Regions from separate parts of the Vibrio sp. DW001 genome, predicted to be linked through region 2. Evidence: predicted binding sites of a transcription regulator. Region 2 holds the regulator's gene; each other region holds the start of a gene.

Region 1 (8,019 bases), 940 kb from region 2:
TCTGCCAGAGAAAGCAAAAGACCAAGAAAAACAAGTGCGTGCAATGGCTGAAAACTACGATGTTGTTGCGACAAAAGTATGGGTTAACCCTTCCTTCTACCGTTACATGTTAGGTGAGTTTAAGTAAACACCTTGTTTAAAAGGGTCTAGATACAGTCTGGGCCCTAATTTAATTTGTACCCGTTTAATAACTCACCTAAGGTCATAGGTCGATCAAAGAAGCCAAGCAACTGCGCAGGCGTTTTACCATCGCGGTGCGGCCAGCAAAAATTATAGTAACCCGTAAAGACATGCAGCCAATCGTTAATCGATTGTTCGTTAAGTGTTGGCCCTAAACCTTGGAAGAAAGTCTTAGCGGCATCAAGATAGTGCTGAACCCTATCTAAACTCGTCTCTTGTAATAACTTTTCCCATTGTTCTACGGACAAGCCTTGCCCCTTAATATGGCAAGCCCCTTTGGTTTTATCCCCTTCGGATAAAAAACCCCATTTATCTTGCCACCAGCCTATATGACGAATATTAAGTTTGTTCTCATTGAACCACGTCATTTTAGGAGCGCTTTCTCGAAAATAAAATAGGTGGTCTTCTGAACGCAATAAATCTTGCAAAGATGCATTCATAAAGGCATTTCTCAACATCGTATCTTGTTCAACAAAGTAGTAACGATGGGATTTGTGTTGCAGCTTTTTTCTTAGTACCAATGCGTGTGCAAAACAGGCTAAATACGGCAAGGCTAAATGGCCTTTATAGGAGTGCATTACTGGTCGGTCATTGCTGGTTGGATCTAAGTAGTTCTTTCTCGACATGATGGCTTCATATTGCGCCGTAATGCTCATTATCAAATCCCCCTTATCAGGGGCTTCAACAGGTGAGCGAGTCGATAGACTAGGTTCAACGGCAAGCAAGCACTCCGGTTCCATGTCCGTAGTAAAATTCGTATCAAATGCCAAAACATAACCACTTTCTGTATGCGTCGTTGCAATGATCATGGCCGCTTGTTGTTCGCCCAAAAACTCATAGCTTGTTGATACATTGCATTTTTCAACTTTTTTATAAAACGATTCTTCTTTAACATGGGCAATATATTTAAGCCTATCGACCATGCCATGCTGCAACTTATAAAATGCTTTGGCGGTGATCTCTAATTTTTGGCAAATATTACGTACACCGAACGAGTACATCATGCCGTAAAATATCGCGTTTTGCGCCTCGCTATGTGGATTCATGCACGAAAGTTGGTCGGTAAAAACGGTATTACAACGTCGACATTGATAGCGCTGCTTCAATGAATTAGTTTTGCCAAATGCGCGATAGCGTTCTGGAAAGGCATGTACCGCAAACGGTTTAGAGGCGCACTCATGGTTTGGGCAGGACGTAAGAGATAACGCATGGTATCGTTTTTGGTGTTCAATCGTTTGGTATACGGAACGATTATTAATAACCTGAGGATAAGCCCCACATTTAGGACAGTGATAAATATTCAAGGCTTTGGTGTTATACACCGTTTGATACAAACTGGGGTCGCTTAGACCAAAATTCTCGCACCCCGTTGAAACACAATAATTAACCTGAATTCCTTTGTATGGTTCGGGAAACACCATTTTGAGATCATCTTCCACTGATTATATTCCCCTCTGCATTCCTAATTATTACATTATACCAAGCTAAGTAAGTTTGTGATCAACATGAATGTCATTCCACCGGCTGCTCAAGAACTCTTGTACGCATTAGCAATGCGACTTCCTGCCCATTGATGTCGGCGCCATGACAACCCTAGTGCTGATCAGTTAATTGTCCAGATTGGTGTGAAAACATTATGAACAAGTTGCCTATCATCAACAAGGTCTGAGCCGCAGACATCATATACTCAAAAAGGAATACTCACCTAGGTCAGTATTCCTTTTCTATAGCATTTGATTCAATCTACGATTAAATCGTCATAATGCCTAACCTAGCTAGCCCTTGCTCAGGAAAAAAGCACACTTATATATTTGGTATAAATGATAGAGCCTACATATACGCCCACAATCCCCATGACGCCAGACAACACCGGCGGAGCGGGAATGGGTAACTTTACTGCTGTAAAAAAAATACCAACGATCAAGCCTGATGTTACGGCCAACAAAACTTCATTTAACACAATAAACTCCTATCCTTAGGGGCGGAACTGAAGACGATTAGCCAAACGTTTCTGTAATGCACCTTGTGGTAACGCTGTACACAGCGCCGTAAGATCCAGCCAATCTTGTTCCTTCATTTTTCGATAAGTCTGCTCAATCAGCGTATCCCTTACATCATCCTCTACAAACGCCGCCTCAAGTGCACATAGGGTGACATCTAACAACTCGACTTTTGTGAAACCAAATTGTGTTTCTGCAATATGATATTCCTTACCAATGTCGGTTCCAAATAACCCGGCATCATCGGTATTAATAGAAAGACGTACGCCTTTTTCATACAACTTACGCAGCGGATGATGCTCAAGTGACTGATTCAGTTCAGAGACCAAAATTCGATTACTCGTAGGGGCAATCTCCAAGGTAATATTGTCACGAATAAGCGTTTCAATTAGTGCCTCATCTTTGATCGCCGCGATGCCATGACCGATACGTTTTGCACCATATTTTAGTGCTTGACGGATACTGTCTGGCCCGCATATTTCGCCAGCATGATAGGATTTATCTAATGGGATTTGATCGACCAACTCATGTACATAGGTAAAATCGGAAAACGTTCCCGCTAATTCATTGCCCGCAATATTAAAACCAGTGATAACCGATCTTGGTTGCTGTTGGATAAAATCCGTACTCAAATTAAGGTGCTCTAGGCTCAAATGGCGAACGCCACACGCTTGTAGGCGAGTTTCAGTACCATATGACGTTTTTACCTCGGCAATCGCACGTTCTACGGCATCCATGATTTGATGATATTTATTGCTATCGAGCTCACCTGAACCATCCGCTTTTTCGGTATAACACAGATGGAATGCTGATGTAATAATCTCGCAGTAAACCAAGCCTTTTTCAGCATTACGAGACAGGTAATCCTTAACAATCAAATAGTAATCTTCTGGCGCCCGCACTAAATCCGCGACAGTATCATAGGTGGTAACAAAGGCACCAAAATCAGATTCATTATAATTGTAACGACCATTTGGAAATTCACTACGGCTATATTTACCCTCTTGGTAAATAAAGTCCGCAGGCAAAGTGACACTGTATTTCTCCGCTAAAAAAAGCGCCATTTCTGGTGTCACAGTGCCTTCAATATGTTCATGAAGCACGACTTTTGGAAGTTTCGTATCCATAATTTGACCTCTAATTTCATTTAACGTTAAGCAGACAATTTCATTCTAGCTATTTATTTGGTTAACCTAGGCCAAAAAATATTCCGGCTATCGTCGCACCCATTAGGTTCGACAAAATACCCGCAGCAAGCGCCTTAAAACCTAAAGAGGCAATTTCTGAACGACGCTCGGCGATCATTCCACCAATACCACCAATGGCTATTGCTACCGTTCCTATGTTAGCAAAACCACATAATGCAAAGGAGATGATCACTTGGGTGCGTTCCGTCATCGGCATACCCGTTGCCCCGACGATGGCGTCACCACTCAGATAAGGTGCTAAGTTAATGTAGGCAAAGAATTCATTAATCACTATTTTTTGACCAATGAATGACCCCGCTAACGTCGCTTCATTCCAAGGTACCCCCATCAACCACGCGATAGGAGAAAACAGATAACCCAAGATCAATTGCAAGCTAAGGTTATCAAACCCAACCCAACTGCCCGCTCCGCCTAACAATCCATTTAACAACGCAACTAAGCCAACAAATGCTAACAACATACCACCAACTTCAATCGCCAACTTCACGCCGTTAGAAGCCCCTGTCGCCGCAGCATCAATGATGTTTAACGTCTGATTTTCTTCTGCTTTCTCGGGGTTTACATCATTGACTTTGTCTGTTTCAGGTATCAGTATTTTTGCAAATAATAATCCACCCGGCGCCGCCATAAAAGAAGCGGCTAACAGATATTCCATTCTCACACCAAGTTGTGCATAGCTAGCTAACATGGTGCCTGCGATAGAGGCTAAACCACCGCACATTACCGCGAACAACTCTGAGCGTGTCATAGTAGGCAAATATGGTTTAATAAGAAGAGGTGCCTCTGTCACTCCTAAGAAAATGTTTGCGGTGGCAGACATTGACTCAGCTTTGCTGGTTTTAAGAAGTTTTTGCAGTGCTCCACCTATCCATTTGACGATAAACTGCATAATGCCAAGGTGGTACAGTACGGCAGATAAAGAAGAAAAGAACACAATAATTGGCAAAACCTTAAAGGCAATAACAAAACCGCCACTACCAAACAGTTCGTACATTTTGTCGCTAACAAGCCCACCAAATAGAAAGCTTATCCCATCATTACTGTAACCAATCACCGCTGAGACGCCGTTGGCCATAGACAAGATGATGTCTTGCCCAATTGATGAGTACAAAATAAGACCACCAAGGGCTAATTGGATACCAAATGCGAATCCAACCGTTCTAAAGTTGATAGCCTTCTTATTTTCAGACAGCAAATAAGCGACACCAAACAAGGCGACAATTCCTACAATACTAATAACTAGTTCCATAATTTTTTCCATTAATTAGGTTCATACTGGAGATGACTTTCTCATAACTAGCATGAATAATTACGTGATGAATAGCTCATTTTACTACCCTTTAGTCTCACACCAATAGCTTGTTATCCAAAAGACAGCAATACCTCATACTTAAAGTAGAAAAACTACAATTTCAACTCATATCGATAACGAGATACCTACCAATATCTATTCCAGTTTTAGATGTGATATATGTCACTAAACTAACCGCCACTAAATTTAACAATGGAGAAAACAACGTATATAAGGTGAAAAAATATGGCGCTAGCAATAAAAGCCAACCCTAATGATTTTGCAGAAACAGTCATCATGCCTGGCGACCCTCTACGAGCGAAGTACATTGCAGAAACCTACCTAACAGATGCTGTTGAGGTAAACAAAGTACGCAATATGTTGGGTTATACCGGCATGTATAAAGGGAAACGTTTATCCGTAATGTCTCATGGCATGGGCATCCCTTCAATTTCTATGTATGCCTATGAATTAATAAAAGATTTTGGTGTTAAGAACCTAATCCGTATCGGCTCTTGTGGCTCAGTCAGAGATGACATCCAATTAATGGATATTGTCATTGCGATGGGTGCAAGCACAGACTCTAAAGCTAACCGTGAACGATTCAAAGGGCACGACTTTGCCGCAATCGCTGACTATCACTTACTAGAAACCGCCGTAAATACAGCACGTAAACAAGATCTAAACGTCAAAGTGGGTAACTTATTCACTTGTGATCTTTTCTACGGTCCAAATCCAGATATTTTCGAAGTGCTCGAAACATACGGCATCATCGGTGTCGAGATGGAAGTGGCAGGACTCTATGCCGTCGCTTCAGAACTCGGTGCCAACGCATTAGGCATATTGACCACAACCGATCACATTAAAAATGGTGGCATGCTCACAATTGAAGAACGTGAACTGTCGCTTCATCAAATGATTGAACTGGCACTCGACACGGCAATCGAGCTTTAAGTTCACTCATAAGCGGCGCCATCTATTAATAGTTCCAATGACTATTAACTCATTCCAGAAACCACCAGAGTGAATGCCTTTGGTGACTATCCACAGATTAGATTAGGTTAAATAAATAATATGAAAATTGACGGCAAACATTATCGATCTATTTGGCAAGCAACGGATAACAAAAACATCCATATATTTAATCAAGAAAAATTACCTTATGAGTTTGAAATTCTAACGCTTTCCACCATGGAGCAAGCCGCAGAGGCCATTATTTCGATGAAAGTACGTGGCGCACCTTTGATCGGTTGTGTGGGAGCGTACGGAATGGCCTTTGCCATGTCTGTCGATAGCAGCGATAAAGCAATAGAATCCGCCTATCAAACCTTGGTAAAAACTCGCCCGACCGCGATTAATCTACAATGGGCACTGGACCGTATCTGCCAGCGTTTACGACAAACGCCCCCACAAGATCGTGTACAAGTGGCCTATGAAGAATCCGCTATCATCTGTGATGAGGACGCGGAAATAAACCACAGTATTGGCTTGCATGGTTTAGAGATCATCCGCGAGCTCGCCGCAAATAAAGCCCCCGGAGAAGCCGTTAACATCCTGACCCATTGCAACGCTGGTTGGCTCGCAACCGTCGATTGGGGTACGGCATTAGCACCAATGTACTTGGCGCATGATGAAGGTATTAATATCCATGTGTGGGTTGACGAAACTCGCCCAAGAAACCAAGGAGCGTTGACCTCTTTTGAATTGGGTGGTCACGGTGTCCCACATACCTTAATTGCCGACAATGCCGGTGGGCATCTAATGCAGCATGGTGAAGTGGATATGGTCATTGTGGGTACTGACCGAGTGACGGCTCGCGGTGATGTGTGCAATAAGATTGGTACCTATCTAAAAGCACTCGCTGCACAAGCCAATAATGTGCCTTTCTATGTGGCACTGCCATCGCCAACTATCGATCCTAGCGTATGGGACGGAGTAAAAGAAATCCCGATTGAGCAGCGCAATGGTAAAGAACAATCTCATGTGCAAGGTATTGACGCAAATGGGCAGCGCAGCTTTGTCAATACCGCACCAACAGGTACAGAATGTGGCAACTATGCATTCGATGTAACACCGGCAGAAATGGTTACCGGTTTGATTACTGAAAAGGGCGTATGCAAAGCCAATAACGACGCTTTAAAGGCTATGTTTGCAGATATCATGGACAAATAAGACGTCGTCCAATTCATCTTTCCCTTCGGTGTTGATAAGCCGTTAACCCACTTATCAACACCCATTGAATTCGTTGAATCACTACCTCATAACCTCGAAAGATCAACATACTCCAATATAGGAAAAAACATGCTACTTGAAAAAGAGAGAATCGACATTGTCGAAACGTGCAAAAAGCTCGTAAACCATAATCTTACCGTTGGTACCGGCGGCAATGTTTCGATATATAACAGAGAGCAGAATTTAATCGCAGTCAGCCCAAGTGGTGTCGATTACTTTGCAGCCAAACCGGAAGATGTCGTTATCATGGACATGGATGGAAACTGTATTGATTCGATTCGCAAGCCATCAAGCGAATGGGGTATGCATAAAATATTCTATGATCGCCGAGAAGATATCAATGCCGTGGTTCACACTCACTCCACTTACTGTACTGCCATTGCAACCTTGAGACAGTCTCTGCCCGCTTCAAATTATCTGGTCGCCTTTTCAGGCTATGATGTTCGTTGCGCGCAATATCAAACTTTTGGTACTCAAGAACTGGCGGAGTCTGCTTTTGAAGCGATGCAAGATCGTCGAGCAGTCTTGTTGGCCAATCACGGATTACTTACCGGATCTGGAACCCTAGACGCCGCATTCCAAATTGCTGAAGAGATTGAGCACTGCGCCAAGATTCATTGTATTGCCTCAAGCTTTGGTACCCCTATGATCCTAGATCGAAATGAGATGACACTGATGCAGGAAAAATTTAAAACATATGGTCAACCGCCTAAAAAATAGTGACGTGTTACCTAAGAGCTGTTGTTTTGGCGTAATAATGTTTATTACATTTTTGAGAGAGATCACGTAGACTACGCGATTATTTTTTCGGCCAATTATCAGGTGAATCATGATACGTCTCAACCAAGTAAAATTACCGCTAGATCACAGTGAAAATGCGTTACAAGATTATGTTTTAGAGACGCTGTCTATATCTGAGCAACAGTTGGTTGATATCCATGTATTTAAACGTGGTTATGACGCACGAAAAAAGAATCAAATCACCCTAATTTATACCTTAGATATAACGTTAAAAGAGGTGGACGAAGCACAGCTATTAACAAGGTTTGAGCAAAATCAAAACGTGCGAGTCTCTCCTGATACCGAATACAAATATGTTGCTAGCGCA
Region 2 (8,019 bases):
TGGTCTAGAACTTGAGAAAGCAACGCTAGAAGACCTTGGTCAAGCTAAGCGCGTTATTATCACTAAAGAGAACACAACGATCATTGATGGCCTCGGTCAAGAAGCAATGATTCAAGGGCGTGTATCTCAAATTCGTCAACAAATCGAAGAAGCAACGTCAGACTACGATAAAGAGAAGCTACAAGAACGTGTCGCGAAACTCGCTGGCGGTGTTGCAGTAATCAAAGTCGGTGCAGCAACTGAAGTTGAAATGAAAGAAAAGAAAGATCGCGTAGAAGATGCACTTCACGCTACTCGCGCAGCCGTTGAAGAAGGCGTTGTTGCTGGTGGTGGTGTTGCACTTATTCGTGCAGCATCGAAAGTCGTTGGTCTTGAAGGTGCTAACGAAGAGCAAAACGTAGGTATTCGCGTTGCACTTCGTGCTATGGAAGCGCCATTGCGTCAAATCGTTGAAAATGCGGGTGACGAAGATTCTGTCGTTGCTAATAACGTTAAAGCTGGTGAAGGTAGCTATGGCTACAACGCTGCGACAGGCGAATACGGTGATATGATTGCAATGGGTATCCTAGACCCAACTAAAGTTACTCGTAGTGCGCTACAGTTTGCCGCATCGGTTGCTGGTCTTATGATCACAACAGAAGCGATGATTACCGATATGCCAGCTAAAGATTCAGGTGGAATGCCTGATATGGGCGGCATGGGTGGTATGGGTGGTATGCCAGGCATGATGTAAGAAGGATTTAGCTTCTCGTCACTGAATGACTTGATAGCGGCGTTGATTGTGCTCATGTACAGACGTACATTCCGCGCATTCGCCTTGCTCTCAAGTCACACAGTTTAGAGAACCCTAAACCTTGTTGTAGTAAAAAACCGAAGTTTATCGCTTCGGTTTTTTTGTGCGAGTAGTAATGGTTTGCTCTTATCGTTGATAGTTTGATAGCGGCGTTGATTGTACTCATGTACAGACGTACATTCCGCGCATTCGCCTTGCTCTCAAGTCACACAGTTTAGAGAACCCTAAACCTTGTTGTAGTAAAAAACCGAAGTTTATCGCTTCGGTTTTTTTGTGCGAGTAGTAATGGTTTGCTCTTATCGTTGATAGTTTGATAGCGGCGTTGATTGTACTCATGTACAGACGTACATTCCGCGCATTCGCCTTGTTCTCAAGTCACACAGTTTAGAGAACCCTAAACCTTGTTGTAGTAAAAAACCGAAATTTATCGCTTCGGTTTTTTTGTGCGAGTAGTAATGGTTTGCTCTTATCGTTGATAGTTTGATAGCGGCGTTGATTGTGCTCATGTACAGACGTACATTCCGCGCATTCGCCTTGCTCTCAAGTCACACAGTTTAGAGAACCCTAAACCTTGTTGTAGTAAAAAACCGAAGTTTATCGCTTCGGTTTTTTTGTGCGAGTAGTAATGGTCTGCTCTTATCGTTGATAGTTTGATAGTTTGATAGCGGTGTTGATTGGGCTCATGTACAGACGTACATTCCGCGTATTCGCCTTGCTCTCTAGTCACACAGTTTAGAGAACCCTAAACCTTGTTGTAGTAAAAAACCGAAGTTTTATCGCTTCGGTTTTTTGTGCGTGTAGAAAATGGTTCAATTACTGGTTAGGCTTACCAAATATTAATTATAAGTTAGAAGAGAAGTGACGAAGTGCAAAGTACTATCCGGATACGACCATATGCCCCAGAAGACGCCTGTACGTTGAGAGCGTTGTTTTTTGATACTGTGCGTAGTGTAAATAGAAAGGACTACTCTGAAAGGCAAATAGAAGCTTGGGCATCAGATGAAATTACGCTTGATAGATGGCAGGTACTTCTGGATAAGCTTGTGCCTTTTGTCGCCGAAGTTGATAACAAGATAGTGGGTTATGCCGATCTTCAATCTGATGGGTTGATTGGCCATTTTTATGTCGATCACAATCATCAAAGTATGGGGATTGCTGGTGCTTTAATGCAACAAATCCTCCAGCAAGGTAATAAAAGCAAAATTCCTCGACTCTATTCACATGTCAGTATTACTGCGAAGCCTTTCTTTGAACACTATGGGTTTAAGGTAATAGAAGAGCGACAAGTGGATCTTAGAGGGCAAACACTCATTAATTATAGGATGGAGCTGCGATTATAAACCAATGCGCGTCTTTTCTTATGGCATAAAAAAAGCAGCGTAAACGCTGCTTTTTAATCAGTGCTGTTTGTGACGGTATTAACGTGTACCGTAAACTACGATAGTTTTACCGTGAGCAGAAATTAAATTCTGTTCTTCAAGCATCTTAAGAATACGACCAACGGTTTCACGTGAACAACCTACAATCTGACCAATCTCTTGACGAGTGATCTTAATTTGCATGCCGTCTGGGTGAGTCATCGCATCTGGTTGTTTTGCCAAGTTTAGAAGTGTTTGAGCAATACGACCCGTCACATCTAAGAATGCTAAGTCACCAACTTTTTGGCTAGTCGTTTGTAGACGGCTTGCCATTTGAGCTGAAAGACGCATCAAAATGTCAGGATTAACTTGAATAAGCTGACGGAATTTCTTAAACGAAATCTCAGCTACTTCACATGGTGATTTAGCACGAACCCATGCGGTACGCTCTTGATCTTCTTCGAATAGACCTAGCTCACCGATGAAGTCTCCTTGGTTAAGGTAAGAAAGAATCATCTCTTTACCTTCTTCATCCTTGATAAGCACAGCTACAGAGCCTTTCACAATGTAATACAGAGTTTCCGCTTTTTCTCCAGCGTGAATAAGCGTACTTTTGGAAGGATATTTATGAATATGACAATGCGAAAGAAACCACTCTAACGTTGGATCGGTTTGAGGTTTACCAAGAACCATAATTATCTCACTATTATCTGTAGGGCCTGTGCCAGCAGCTTTCCTTTGCTGTATCCCCATATTATTGGTGACGTTAGCATAAGATTTTAAATTCATAGCTGCAAGCTACACATGTATATAGGTTAAGAATAGTATCCTTTTTTGCAGTCAATTTCTTGATTTTGATCGCCCTGATTTCCCGTTTCTCTAAGCAAAACTGTGCACATCGTCACGGTATCAGAACTAAACTGCATTCAGGCTCAATTTTTAGCCGATTTTCCCGGTTTCTATTAATTGTTGTAGAACCGGTCTGATTATTAATTCCATAGCAAAACTCATTTTTCCTCCTGGCACCACCAGAGTATTATGGCGAGAAACAAAAGAGCCATCAATCATGGCTAAAAGATATGGGAAGTCTACGTTCTTCATTCCACGTAATCGAATTACAACAAAGCTCTCGTCCAAACTCGGTATCGCTTTCGCGTTCAGTGGGTTTGAGGTGTCAACAGTTGGAACCCGTTGGAAGTTTATGTGAGTCCGTGAAAACTGAGGGGTAATGTAGTTAAGGTAATCATCCATAGAACGAACAATGGAGTCGGTCACGGCTTCTCGTGAATGGCCTCTGTCTCGCGTATCTCGTACAAATTTTTGGATCCACTCAAGGTTCACAATGGGGACCATGCCGATTAATAAGTCAACATGTTGTGAAACATTGATATCGCCATCGACAACTGCACCATGTAAGCCTTCATAAAATAGAACATCGCTATCTTCTGCTAAGTCTTGCCAAGGAGTGAATGTGCCGGGCATCTGATTATAAGGCACAGCCTCATCAAAGGAATGTAAGTATCGTCTTACTTGGCCTTGACCTTCATCACCATATTTTCTAAAAAACTGTTCAAGGGCAGGGAAGTTATTGGCTTCCGCACCAAAGTAACTTATGTGTTTGCCTTGTTCTTTGGCTTTTCGAATTTCAATGTCCATTTCCGGACGGGTAAATCGGTGAAAACTGTCACCTTCCACCCACGCGGCTTTCACGTCCATCATACTGAACATTTTTCTGAATGCTTCAGATGTCGTCGTTGTTCCTGCGCCAGATGAACCTGTAACTGCGATAATCGGATGTTTTGCTGACATGAGATTCCTTGTCGTTACATTGATGATAATGCTGATATGAAATTAGTGTATGAGATTCTATAAAAAGAATAAACGCTTTACTTTTTGTTATCAGAACTCGCGCTTGAGTTTTATGTCGACGGTTTCGTGAAGCTCAGAAAAAACAATCACCGCTTCTCCTGTTTTAAGCTGGGTTCGTACCTGATTGACTTTATCGTCTAAGGTGGTTTCGCTTTGGCCGTAATCTGTCCCCTCTCTCAATACAAACTCTTTGATTAGATTTTCAAGCGTCTCACTATCTATTTCTTGCCATGGAATGATCATAAAGCCTACTTTTATTCATGATGCGATGTGTTGGTAATACTTGGGTATTGCTTGTTCCAGCCAAAAAATGGGTTTAGTCAAGGTTCCGGACAAAAAGCCCACATGACCACCTTGTTTAAATAGGCGGTAGTGTATGTTTTTGTTCAATGGAAAGTTGGGTATTACCGCTTGAGTCATAAATGGGTCGTCTTCGGCATGAATGACCTGCAAGGGGATGTTGACCTTATTAATAACATGGATGCCAGAACATTGTTGATAATAATCGTTAGCATTTTTAAACCCATGTAACGGTGCCGTTATCATATCATCGAAGCCATAAAGCGTTTTTAAGGCCTTTAGATCCTGCGTTGAAACGCCAAGTTCCGACACAAGTTGATTCTGTTTCTGTAACGCATTTTTCTTTAGAGAGGATAATAGGTAGTTTCGGTAAACCTTGGAAAATCCTTGTTCAATTCTTGATGAACATGCCTCTAAATCAAGAGGTGCAGAAACGACGGTGGCCGCTTCTACTATAGGGTCGTGACTGTATTTGGCCAAATAATTAACCAGCATGTTTCCACCAAGCGATATACCAATGGCGACCTTCGGCTGATCTGGGAACATGTTTTGTATATGCTCTAAAAAGAAACGAGGGTCTTCGGTTTCACCTGAGTGATAGGCTCTTGCTAGTCGATTGGGTCTGCCGCTACAGCCTCGAAAATGCATCATGACAGATAGCCAACCCTGCTGAGAAAAAGCGTGCATCAAGCCATTGGCGTACGGACTCTCAAAGCTGCCTTCTAAGCCATGAAAAAGGACAAAAATAGGTTTTTCTTTTACCGTTGGGCTAGTCCAATCTTCACTCCAAGCAAGATCAAGGAAGTCGCCGTCTGGTGTTTCTAGTGTCTGCCATTTAGCATAAAAAAGCGGTTGTTTCCGAATCATTCTTGGAATAACGGTCTGTACGTGAGGATTGGTTAACCCTCTTGCTGCGTTAAACTCGGTCATAAAGTAAAGTCACTGATTGGGGTACTATCTAATAAGGCTTTTAACTTAATTAGCCCAGCTTCTACTTGATCTTGATCGATTGGAGAGCTTAATGCAAGTCGTACGGCAGGAGGTACATTCGCGGCTGGCGGCGTAAATAGTTCCGCTGACTTTACGATAACGCCATCATATGCTGCTTTTTGGACAAAGTCGCTTAAGCGCCAATGGTCAGGCAGTGTTAACCAAAGGTGGAAGCAGTCGTGGGTGTATTGGAGTTGAAAATTAGATAAATAGGTCAGCGCGAGTTCTAGCCTTCCTCTCATTTCAGTCCGGATATAATCTAAGGTATGTTCAAGTTTGTTGGAACGAAGCAGCTCACAGGTTAATGCGGTAAGTAATGGACTAATCATCCAGCTATGGTTTTGCAACGTAATACTAAGGTGAGGGTGCAGTTTACTGGGGGGTTGAATGTAACCCACACGTAACCCCGGAGCGAGACATTTGGAAAAAGCACCAATATGAAAAACCTGTTCAGGTGCTAAGTTAACCATTGGTGGTGGGGCATCTGCTGGAAGAAGGCCATTCACATCGTCTTCTATGACATATAGATCATGTCGTTTACAGATGTCTAGTATAGCGATACGCCGCTCTAAGGACATGGTTGCTGTTGTAGGATTTTGTAATGTAGGGGTTAAATAGATAAATCGAGCTTGAAATTGCCGGCAAGCCGCTTCAAGCGCATGAGGGATAATCCCCTCTTCATCCATTTCAATACCTTTAACGGTTAGCTGTTTCTGTTTGGCTAAACTAATCAAACCAGGATACGTAAGCTTTTCCGCTAAAATGGTGTCTCCTGCTCGAGTGAATGCCTCAAATACCATCTGCATCCCATGCTGTGCACCAGAACAAAACAACAATCTTTCTGCGTCAAGTTGAACGCCATGTTCATTTAGCCAATCAGCCACAATCTCTCTATGGGAGTCAATGCCCGTTGGTTTTTGATAGATCATAAACTGGTTGAGCGCTTGGGGTGATTGAGCGACCTTCTCCATTGCTTCTTTTAGCATGTCGCTGCGGTCAAACATAGGAGGGATATTGAAGCCGAAATTGCATTCGTTTGACTCATAATTATCCCCTTGATCAAATGCCCAATATGCCTTTTTTTTGTCTACCACATAGGTGCCAGCCCCGACTCGTGCTTCCACTAAGCCTTTTCGTTCTGCTTCGGAGTAAGCTCGTGTCACCGTGCCAACGGTGACACCTAATTTGTCGGCCAATAGGCGATGGGTGGGTAGTTTATCGTTCGCCACTAAATGACCGGCTTCAATTTGCTCAGCCAATCGCTCTGCGATCTGTTTGTATTTAGGCGTTTTGTTTGTATCGGATAACTGAAAATCTATGATTGTCATGGTGACAATAAATCCTTTGATCTTTAGATGATGCATTGTTATGGTCATTTTGTACGCAAAAAACGAGAAAATCAACCAGAAATTAGAAATTGTACCGATACAATGTCTAGGGTGTGAGGAATACAAAATGGAATGGCAATTTTTTATCTCAATAGCGATGTTCGCGATTGTAATGACAGGAACACCGGGACCAAATAACGTCATGTTAACGGCTTCAGGTGCCAACTTTGGCTATCGACGATCTTTGCCACATGCCTTTGGTATCGGTGTCGGTTTAATGAGCATGATTCTATTGTTGGCTTCAGGCCTTGGCCTCATCTTCCAGCAATACCCGGTTATACAAGATGCGATGAAATGGGTGGGCAGCAGTTATTTATTTTACTTAGCTTGGAAAATCGCTAATGCAAAACCCGTTTCCGAACACGGAGATGCAGGTAGTAAGCCAATGACATTTGTGGAGGCGGCGTTATTTCAGTACCTTAATCCCAAAGCATGGATGATGATGGTCACGGCAATAGGCTCATTTTCATTGCAAGGTAATGAATATTGGTGGTCAATATTGGTTATTGCGGTAATTTTTTGGATTACTCAGATACAAACGTCATCTATTTGGGTTGGTTTTGGAACATTAATTGGTCGCTGGTTATCAAGCACACTTGCTTGGAGACGATTTAACCTTTGTATGGGATCGTTGACTGCTATTTGTGTTGTGTTTATTTGGTAAAAATCCTTTCTTCAATTTGATCTTAAGCACAGGCATATGATTTGTAATGGTTTAATATAGATTGATATTAAACTAATTGGATATTAAATTATGCAGAAAATTAAGGTTTTAGTGATTTTGGCATTGGTGATGGTGTCGAGTGGATGCGCCACTAGACTGGAGGCGACAATGTCTCCAGGGCAAGAATTAAAAGATTTTGGAAATGTTTACGTAGAGCATTTTGGTCCTGACAAACGTAACATGCATTATATTATTGCTGATAAACTGACAATGCTTGGTTACCCCGCAACCCCTATTGAGGAAAATGGATCGCCTAAAAATGCAGATGTGATCATTACTTATGTAGATAATTGGCAGTGGGATATCACCAATTATTTAATACAAATAAAAATAGACGCACGCAATGATAAAAGACATTTACTTATTTCTGGGGAATCTTACAGAACGTCATTAGCAAGGAAAGAACCCGAGTTTATGATTCAAGAAACATTGGAAAAAATACTTCAGGAAGCTGGCTTAAAATACAATCATTTACCAGAATAAATGAGATTAAATAAGCAGTTACCATGACTGTAACTGCTTATTTATTGGTACGCGAACAGAAATTAGCAAACTCTAATAGTAAGCTTCTCGATTCGATACAGTTTTTTATTTTTG
Region 3 (8,019 bases), 1.8 Mb from region 2:
AAATTGGCGAAAATCATAAGGTTGGCTTACACTTCTGTTGATGTCGCCGATTATTATGTCGGTATAGCACAATCCAATTTGGCGCTACACAATTGTAGCAATGTTTAATACAGCTTTGAGGGAAGTTTTTATGGCGCTCACAAAGGCCGATTTGGCTGAGAACCTGTTTGAGAAACTTGGATACAGCAAGCGTGATGCCAAGGAAACAGTAGAAGTGTTTTTCGAAGAAATTCGTAAAGCTCTCGAAAATGGCGAACAGGTCAAGCTATCCGGATTTGGGAATTTCGACTTAAGAGAAAAAAGTGAACGACCTGGTCGAAATCCAAAAACAGGCGAAGACATACCAATTTCCGCTCGGCGGGTTGTTACCTTCCGTCCTGGGCAAAAATTGAAAGCTCGAGTTGAAAATATCAAAATCGAGAAATAACCAATAAAAAAGACCACGCACCGCGTGGTCTTTTTATTTTCCTTTGCAAAATCACCTTCTAAAAAGTATTGGTACTTCGTTCGGACTCTGTCCGAGGAGATGAGTACATGAGTGAAAACGAATGAACTCTCTTAGGTTCGAGAATCCAAATTTAGCTTCTGTTTTATGCCGCCTTTATGTTCGTTGTGATATAGGGTTGCCAAGCATAATGATATAGGTCTAAAGATTGTCTTCTTAAGCCTTCAATTTTGGCGTTTTCAATCTCACTTATAGCACGGTTTGATGACAATGCACTGCGTTCAATATCCTGAATCTGTTTGTATAAATCGTGTTCAGGACCACTTTTTACTTTTGCAATTTCAGCAAGATGCAACTGCACTTCTGCTATGATCTTCGTCTCTGGTAGTTCAACAAGAATATTTAAGTCACGATATCCAGAGGGTGCTGGTTTCTTAAAGCGGTTTTTAACACTAATGATATTTGCTTGTTTTTCGAGTAACTCGAAAGTGGATACTAGGCTTTCAATATCGTCAGACACGATGGTCGCTCTTGCCAAATCGGTAATTTGATTCACATTGTTCGCTAAATCTGTTTTTATCTTTGTTTCAGCTCGTTGTCTTGATTTCACCCCAACGGAGATCGCGTGAGAATTGGTCAATAAAGCTGTGCTTTTACATATGGTCTCTAATTCAAGCTGTGCTTTTAAAGCCTGATTATATAGAGCATCGAAATCAGAGTAGGGCTGACTAACATCATGTTTGATAGAAGATATACCATAAAGTCCGCTTAAACTGTGTTTAAACAATTTTGGGTTAATTTGGCTTTGTGTTTGTTCTTTTTCTTGCTGGCTTTGAGATACAGGTTCAACAGAGGCGAATGCAGATGCCCGGCTAAACACTAATAGGGTGAGGATGGTACGCAGCATAACGTTCATTAACGCTCCTTGAGTCGATAAACACTTAGTAAAACGGTGTACTAAAAGTCTAAGTCGTATCGTGTCCAAGGGATTTACTATTGAAGCCGATAATCTAATTGTTACTGGTAAAGAGATCAGCTACAGGTAGTATCTTAGGGCATTTTTTTTAAAACCAAGTAATCTTTGCATAAATTTACAATTGGTGTGAAAGGTGTCACCTAATTAGCCGCCTTCTTTTTCTTGCAATTTGATAGTGATTTAGCGACATTACTGCGACTTATTCTTATTTATATTTAGACATCATGAAAGATAGTGAATTTTGGCACAAGAAATGGGTATCAAATCAAATTGGTTTTCATTTGGAAGATGTAAACCCTTTACTCATTCAATATTGGGATAGAACCAATCCTCGCGCTTCGGATAACGTGTTGGTTCCATTATGTGGTAAGAGTGAAGACCTTATCTGGCTTGCCGCTAAACATGATGCAGTGCAAGGTATTGAAATTAGTGATATTGCAGTACGTTCATTTTTTGCTGAACATTTTTATACGCCAACCGTTGTAAGGCTCGACTCCGCACATGAGCTCTATCAATTTGACGAGCTATCAATTTATGTCGGCGATGTTTTTACGGCGTCGGTAAGTAATGTCGATATTATATATGATCGAGCTGCATTAGTTGCGCTTCCTGAAGACATGAGAGAAGAGTACGTAAACAGGCTAAAATCACTGCTCAATAACGGCGGGCGGCTATTATTAGTGACACTCGATTATGTTCAATCTGAGATGTCAGGGCCACCATTTAGTGTCGATGAGGCGGAAATAAGACGGCTGTTTAGCGAATACAAACTAACTATTCTCAATAGAGATGACGCAGATGATAGCCACCCTAAGATATCGAAAAAGGGCTTGAGTCGATTTGCAGAGTTGGTTTGGCTGATTGAAGATGATGGATAAAGAAATAGGTTTCAATAAGGGGTGTTAAAGCCCTTATTGAATATCGTTATGCCCGCGCGTTAATAGATTACTTTCACTTTTGCCGCCGCCTCTTTAGCGTCATCAATGGCTTGTTCTAATGTCTCACGTTGAGTTAAGGCGACACCAAGTCTACGTCGGCCATTAATATTCGGTTTACCAAATAGCCTTACCTGCGTCTTTGGTGTCGCTAACGCATCGCATAGCCCTTCATATCGAATGTTATCGGAAGTCCCTTCTCCCAGAATAACAGCAGAAGCGGATGGACCATGTTGAATGATCTTATTAATGGGCATTCCAATGAAAGCCCGAACATGTAGCGCAAATTCTGAGAGTTCTTGTGAAATCATGGTGACCATACCGGTATCATGCGGGCGAGGGGATACTTCATTAAAAATAACCTTATCCCCCTTTACAAACAGTTCGACACCAAATAGACCATATCCACCTAGTGCATCGACAACCTGCTCTGAGATGTATTCAGCCGCTTTTAACGCGACCTCTGACATTGCTTGTGGTTGCCATGACTCTCTGTAATCGCCATCTTCCTGTCGATGGCCAACTGGCTGACAAAAATGTACTCCATCAACGGCTCTTATGGTAAGGAGCGTGATTTCATAATCGAAGTCAACGAAGCCTTCGACGATAACGCGCCCAGCGCCAGTTCTGCCACCGTCTTGCGCATATGCCCATGCCTGTAGAACATCGTCTTCACTTTTAATAACGCTTTGACCTTTACCAGAAGAGCTCATTACTGGCTTCACTACGCAGGGTAGGCCAACTTCCTCTACTGCGAGCTTAAAACCATCTAGTGAATCGGCGAATTTGTACGGCGAGGTTAGAATGGATAAATCTTCAGAGGCTAAGCGACGAATACCTTCACGGTTCATCGTTAGTTTGGTTGCATTTGCTGTAGGGACAACGTTAAGCCCCTTTGTTTCGAGTTCAACCAGAGTATCTGTTGCGATGGCTTCTATCTCTGGTACAACATAATCTGGTTTTTCTAACGCGATGACGGCGCTTAGCGCGTTACCATCGAGCATATCGAACACATGACTACGATGTGCTACTTGCATAGCCGGGGCGTCTTTATATCTGTCACAAGCGATAACTTCTAAGCCAAGTCGGTGGCATTCTATCGCCACTTCTTTGCCTAATTCACCTGAACCTAATAATAAAACTCGAGTCGCACCAGCGCGAGTAGCAGTACCCAGCATTCGTATATCCTTCATTATCAATTAAATTGAGCGAATCATACTGGATCTTCAAAAAACCGCAATCGTTTGCTTTGGAAAAATAAGTAAAAAAATGCCCTAAATATGTTAGGGCATTAATAAGGTCTATAGTGAGATATAAGTGAACGTAATGTCGGGGTTTAGGGCATCTAAGGTTGACTGAGTCCCGTCAAGGTTACTTATTTTACCTGCTGACAACTCCGCCAGAGCCGCAGTATCAATTTGTTCGAATGACTTATCTGCCATAAGAATTTGAGCGAGCGCAACTTGGAGAGGAGGAAGACTAGGGTTGAACGCTGCATTCTCTGCATAGGAACCTAAATAAACAGAACCGTCAGCTAACTTTAGAGCAACGCCACTATGATTCTCTGAATATGGTGCATGACTGTAATTGAGTGCCTCAACAGCCTTTAACACTAAAGGATCGCTTTCATGGGTCTGATAAGATTTTATTTTACCGTCCATTAAACGAGCCTCTATATCTAGATCAGCAGGCCCAAATGAATCCGGTAGATACTGCTGAAGCGACATTTCGTCACGTTCAGGTAGTTGTACTTTTAGTTCGTTCGCTGTAGTTAACTCGTTCATGAACTGTCGGCAGTGACCACATGGACTATAGTTAACGGTAATATCTATGATTCCAGTTTCGCCTTTCATCCAAGCATGGCTTATACCACACTGTTCAGCGTGTACGGTTTGACTCATCTGCGCACCGATAAATTCCATGTTTGCGCCGAAGTAGAGTCTTCCTGATAATCCACGAACGATAGAACCAACATAAAACTCTGAAATAGGAGCGTATGAGTAAGCGGCTGCAAATGGAAGTAAGCAAATTCGAAGCTCGTCGTCACTTAATCCAGAAAGTACCAAGAGTTCTTCAAATTGTTGCGCAGAAATGGTGGCATCGAATTTTTCTGAGTTAAATAGACTTCTTAAATAATCAGCTATTGACTTAGGTGTATCGTTTAGCGCTGCGTCTAATCGAGAGTTCATAGTTAATCCTTAATTTGTTGATGTGGAATATTTTAACCAACATTAACCTTATTGCAGTGGCGCGGATCACGTTTTTAACTGCAATGTGTTCGGATGTTTCATAAATAGAGTGAGGTCACATAGTTTAAGCAGGCAATGGGTAATCAATTTGTTAGAAAATCCATTCAAATGGGACGAGAAGCGATGAGTGAGCAGTGAGGCTTTACCAAAGCAATGTTTGAAAGAAAAGCGGATGTTTATTCCAAAATTATTGGGATTATATTAGATGACCAGGTGAGGGTAGTTTGTTGTCTAAATGCTTTATTGAGTCGCCGTGCGAATATAAAGTCGGGTCTAAAATTAGCTTATATGAATTGAAAAAGGATGGAGTTACCCATCCTTTTTTTGCCTCTATTGACTCTATACTGGCTTCACTGGTCTTCTACGTTTTGAAGGGGCTTTATTTGCCGTATTTGAAGTAGAGTTGCTGCCACTACCGTCTGAACTTTTAGCTCCAAAATGACGCTTATTTTTACTCGCAGGTTTGTTACCACGAGCGTTGTCGCCTGAACGTTGTCCATCTGCGTGGTTTTGCTTCGGAGTTCGTGGTTTTTTAGGTTTAATGTGTTTTTTATTTAGATTCGATTCTGGAAGAGCATCGACGGGTATGAAGCCTTCAACATCAATACGTGGAATAATACTTTTAATTAATTTTTCAATACCAAAAAGGTCGATTGCTTCTTCTGCGGTTACCAGTGAAATGGCTTTACCAACCTCGCCAGCTCGACCTGTACGACCAATCCGATGGACATAATCTTCAGAAACATTCGGTAAATCAAAATTGACGACTTGAGGAAGCTGGGGAATATCAATACCACGGGCGGCGATGTCAGTGGCGACTAACGCTCTAACTTGACCAGATTTAAATCCTGCTAACGCCTTGGTTCTGGCTCCCTGACTCTTATTGCCATGAATTGGTGCTGATTTAATCCCTTGCTTCTCTAGGTACATAGAAAGTCGGTTGGCACCGTGTTTAGTGCGACTAAAAATAAGCACCTGCTGCCAATCATTTTCTTTGATTAACTTTACTAGTAGCGCCGACTTTTTAGATTTGTCCACGGGGTAGACAAACTGCTCGACGGATGGTGCTGCTGAGTTTTCAGGACTGACTGATACCTCTACTGGGTTATTCACTAAGCCTTTGGCTAACGCCCTTATTTCGGTAGAAAATGTGGCGGAAAAAAGAAGGTTTTGACGCTTTTTAGGCAGCAAATCTAGGATTTTTTTGATATCTCTGAAAAAACCCATGTCCAACATTCGGTCTGCTTCATCGAGAACCAGCACTTCAATTTGAGTAAACTTGACTGCGTTTTGATTATATAAATCGAGTAAACGACCGGGTGTGGCAACGAGCACGTCGCTGCCTTTTCTAAGAGACTGCATTTGTGGATTTATTTTTACGCCACCAAATACGACCATTGAGCTAAGCGGGAGATGTTTACTGTATTTGACGACACTTTCGTTAACCTGTGCCGCTAATTCTCGCGTTGGCGTAAGAATCAATGTTCTGACGTGGTTGCCTTTTACTCGTGGGCCTCCACTTAACCTTTCTAAAATAGGTAGGGTAAATCCTGCGGTTTTACCAGTACCTGTTTGAGCCGCAGCCATCACATCTTTTCCCGCTAATACTGCAGGAATCGCCTGCTCTTGAATTGGGGAAGGAGTGTCGTAACCTTGTTCTTCAATTGCTTTAAGAATAGGTGCAGATAAGCCTAAAGAGGTAAAACTCATAATATGTCGGTTCTCAGTAATTAATCGGAAATCAGATAGCGGAGAAAGCATGAAAAAAGATGCACGCTAAAACAATGGCAAAATGAACCGCGCATTCTCATCTATTTACTATCTGAACACAAGCGGTGTTTGCTATGCATTAAGTCTAGCGAGTATAAATGAACCGTCACGAGCTCTCATCTATTTACTATCTGAACACAAGCGGTGTTTGCTATGCATTAAGTCTAGCGAGTATAAATGAACCGTCACGAGCTCTCATCTATTTACTATCTGAACACAAGCGGTGTTTGCTATGCATTAAGTCTAGCGAGTATAAATGAACCGTCACGAGCTCTCATCTATTTACTATCTGAACACAAGCGGTGTTTGCTATGCATTAAGTCTAGCGAGTATAAATGAACCGTCACGAGCTCTCATCTATTTACTATCTGAACACAAGCGGTGTTTGCTATGCATTAAGTCTAGCGAGTATAAATGAACCGTCACGAGCTCTCATCTATTTACTATCTGAACACAAGCGGTGTTTGCTATGCATTAAGTCTAGCGAGTATAAATGAACCGTCACGAGCTCTCATCTATTTACTATCTGAACACAAGCGGTGTTTGCTATGCATTAAGTCTAGCGAGTATAAATGAACCGTCACGAGCTCTCATCTATTTACTATCTGAACACAAGCGGTGTTTGCTATGCATTAAGTCTAGCGAGTATAAATGAACCGTCACGAGCTCTCATCTATTTACTATCTGAACACAAGCGGTGTTTGCTATGCATTAAGTCTAGCGAGTATAAATGAACCGTCACGCTCTCATCTATTTATTGATTAAAATATTTAGCCATTCTATATAAATGTAGACAATGGGAGCGAGAATAGAAGTAATCACACCACAAAGTACCAGTGCGAGTGAACTGAAAGCAGCATCTCGTTGATCTTTTTCAATGCAAGTTGCGGTTCCTAACGCATGGGAAACTGTCCCCATGGTTAGTCCTTTTGCAATAGGGTGACTAACCCCCAATACGCTGTAAATCGGGTACGCAAATATCGAACCAAATACGCCAACTATTAATACCAATATTGCCGCGATTGCGGGCTCCCCACCTAGGTGACTGGAGACTTCCATCGCGATGGGTGTCGTAACAGATTTACCCATTATACTTGCGACCAAAGTCATATTAGTACCAAGTAAAACCGCGATGGTTGCCGAGGTTATCATCGATAAGGCACTACCAATTCCACAAGCGAGAAATATGATTTTCCAATTTCTTCTGATTTCTGGAAATTGTTCATATAACGGGTAGGCGAGGGCAACTACGGCGGGTTGCAGTAGGTAGGTGACTATTATGTTGTGCTGTTTATATTCCTCATATGGCATCCCTAACATAACCAAAACGGGAATAATGATCAGTAAGCTTATTAATAAGGGGTTCGCTAAGGGATGGTTAAGCTTCTTACTAATAAATCGAGCGACTAAGAATACGGCGAAAGTGAGTGCAATCCAGATCATTTCTTAACCACCAAGATTTTTTCAAGCATCAGCGCAAGAAAAACGGTCATTATAGCAGTGCCACCTACCGCGCTGGCGATTATCGGAAATGCGTTATCCATTAATAGTTGATAGTGATCGATTAACCCAGCGCTGATAGGAATGAAGAGCAAAATCATATATCGGATAAAAACATTAGCGCTCGGTTTTACCCATTCCGCA

Evidence for each region. Region 2 encodes CRP, which controls carbon source genes, mostly activating them, when cyclic AMP is high. Its sites were predicted from a motif close to TGTGANNNNNNTCACA; they were not measured.
Region 1: deoD (purine-nucleoside phosphorylase) is a predicted target of CRP. The motif match lies at 4,852-4,867, and genes of this name have one in related genera.
Region 3: cdd (cytidine deaminase) is a predicted target of CRP. The motif match lies at 4,650-4,665, and genes of this name have one in related genera.

What each region holds. Positions count from the first base shown of each region.
Region 1 covers NZ_CP091975.1:672,608-680,626, reverse strand. The annotation lists gene L3V77_RS03315 (hypothetical protein) at 1-127, shown strand, start outside; gene L3V77_RS03310 (hypothetical protein) at 165-1,619, opposite strand; gene L3V77_RS03305 (XapX domain-containing protein) at 1,967-2,140, opposite strand; gene add (adenosine deaminase) at 2,156-3,307, opposite strand; gene L3V77_RS03295 (NupC/NupG family nucleoside CNT transporter) at 3,369-4,637, opposite strand; gene deoD (purine-nucleoside phosphorylase) at 4,926-5,633, shown strand; gene mtnA (S-methyl-5-thioribose-1-phosphate isomerase) at 5,754-6,851, shown strand; gene L3V77_RS03280 (L-fuculose-phosphate aldolase) at 6,981-7,631, shown strand; gene L3V77_RS03275 (NAD(P)/FAD-dependent oxidoreductase) at 7,741-8,019, shown strand, end outside.
Region 2 covers NZ_CP091975.1:3,502,831-3,510,849, reverse strand. The annotation lists gene groL (chaperonin GroEL) at 1-733, shown strand, start outside; gene L3V77_RS16045 (hypothetical protein) at 786-959, opposite strand; gene L3V77_RS16040 (hypothetical protein) at 956-1,129, opposite strand; gene L3V77_RS16035 (hypothetical protein) at 1,296-1,520, opposite strand; gene L3V77_RS16030 (GNAT family N-acetyltransferase) at 1,660-2,133, shown strand; gene crp (cAMP-activated global transcriptional regulator CRP) at 2,212-2,844, opposite strand; gene L3V77_RS16020 (phosphoribulokinase) at 3,091-3,960, opposite strand; gene L3V77_RS16015 (YheU family protein) at 4,051-4,263, opposite strand; gene L3V77_RS16010 (hydrolase) at 4,279-5,250, opposite strand; gene L3V77_RS16005 (PLP-dependent aminotransferase family protein) at 5,247-6,638, opposite strand; gene L3V77_RS16000 (LysE family translocator) at 6,766-7,362, shown strand; gene L3V77_RS15995 (hypothetical protein) at 7,453-7,905, shown strand; gene L3V77_RS15990 (glutamine amidotransferase) at 7,943-8,019, opposite strand, start outside.
Region 3 covers NZ_CP091975.1:1,748,375-1,756,393, forward strand. The annotation lists gene ihfA (integration host factor subunit alpha) at 131-427, shown strand; gene L3V77_RS08115 (RelA/SpoT domain-containing protein) at 591-1,361, opposite strand; gene L3V77_RS08120 (thiopurine S-methyltransferase) at 1,646-2,299, shown strand; gene purT (formate-dependent phosphoribosylglycinamide formyltransferase) at 2,359-3,534, opposite strand; gene cdd (cytidine deaminase) at 3,658-4,545, opposite strand; gene L3V77_RS08135 (DEAD/DEAH box helicase) at 4,945-6,315, opposite strand; gene L3V77_RS08140 (LrgB family protein) at 7,126-7,815, opposite strand; gene L3V77_RS08145 (CidA/LrgA family protein) at 7,815-8,019, opposite strand, start outside.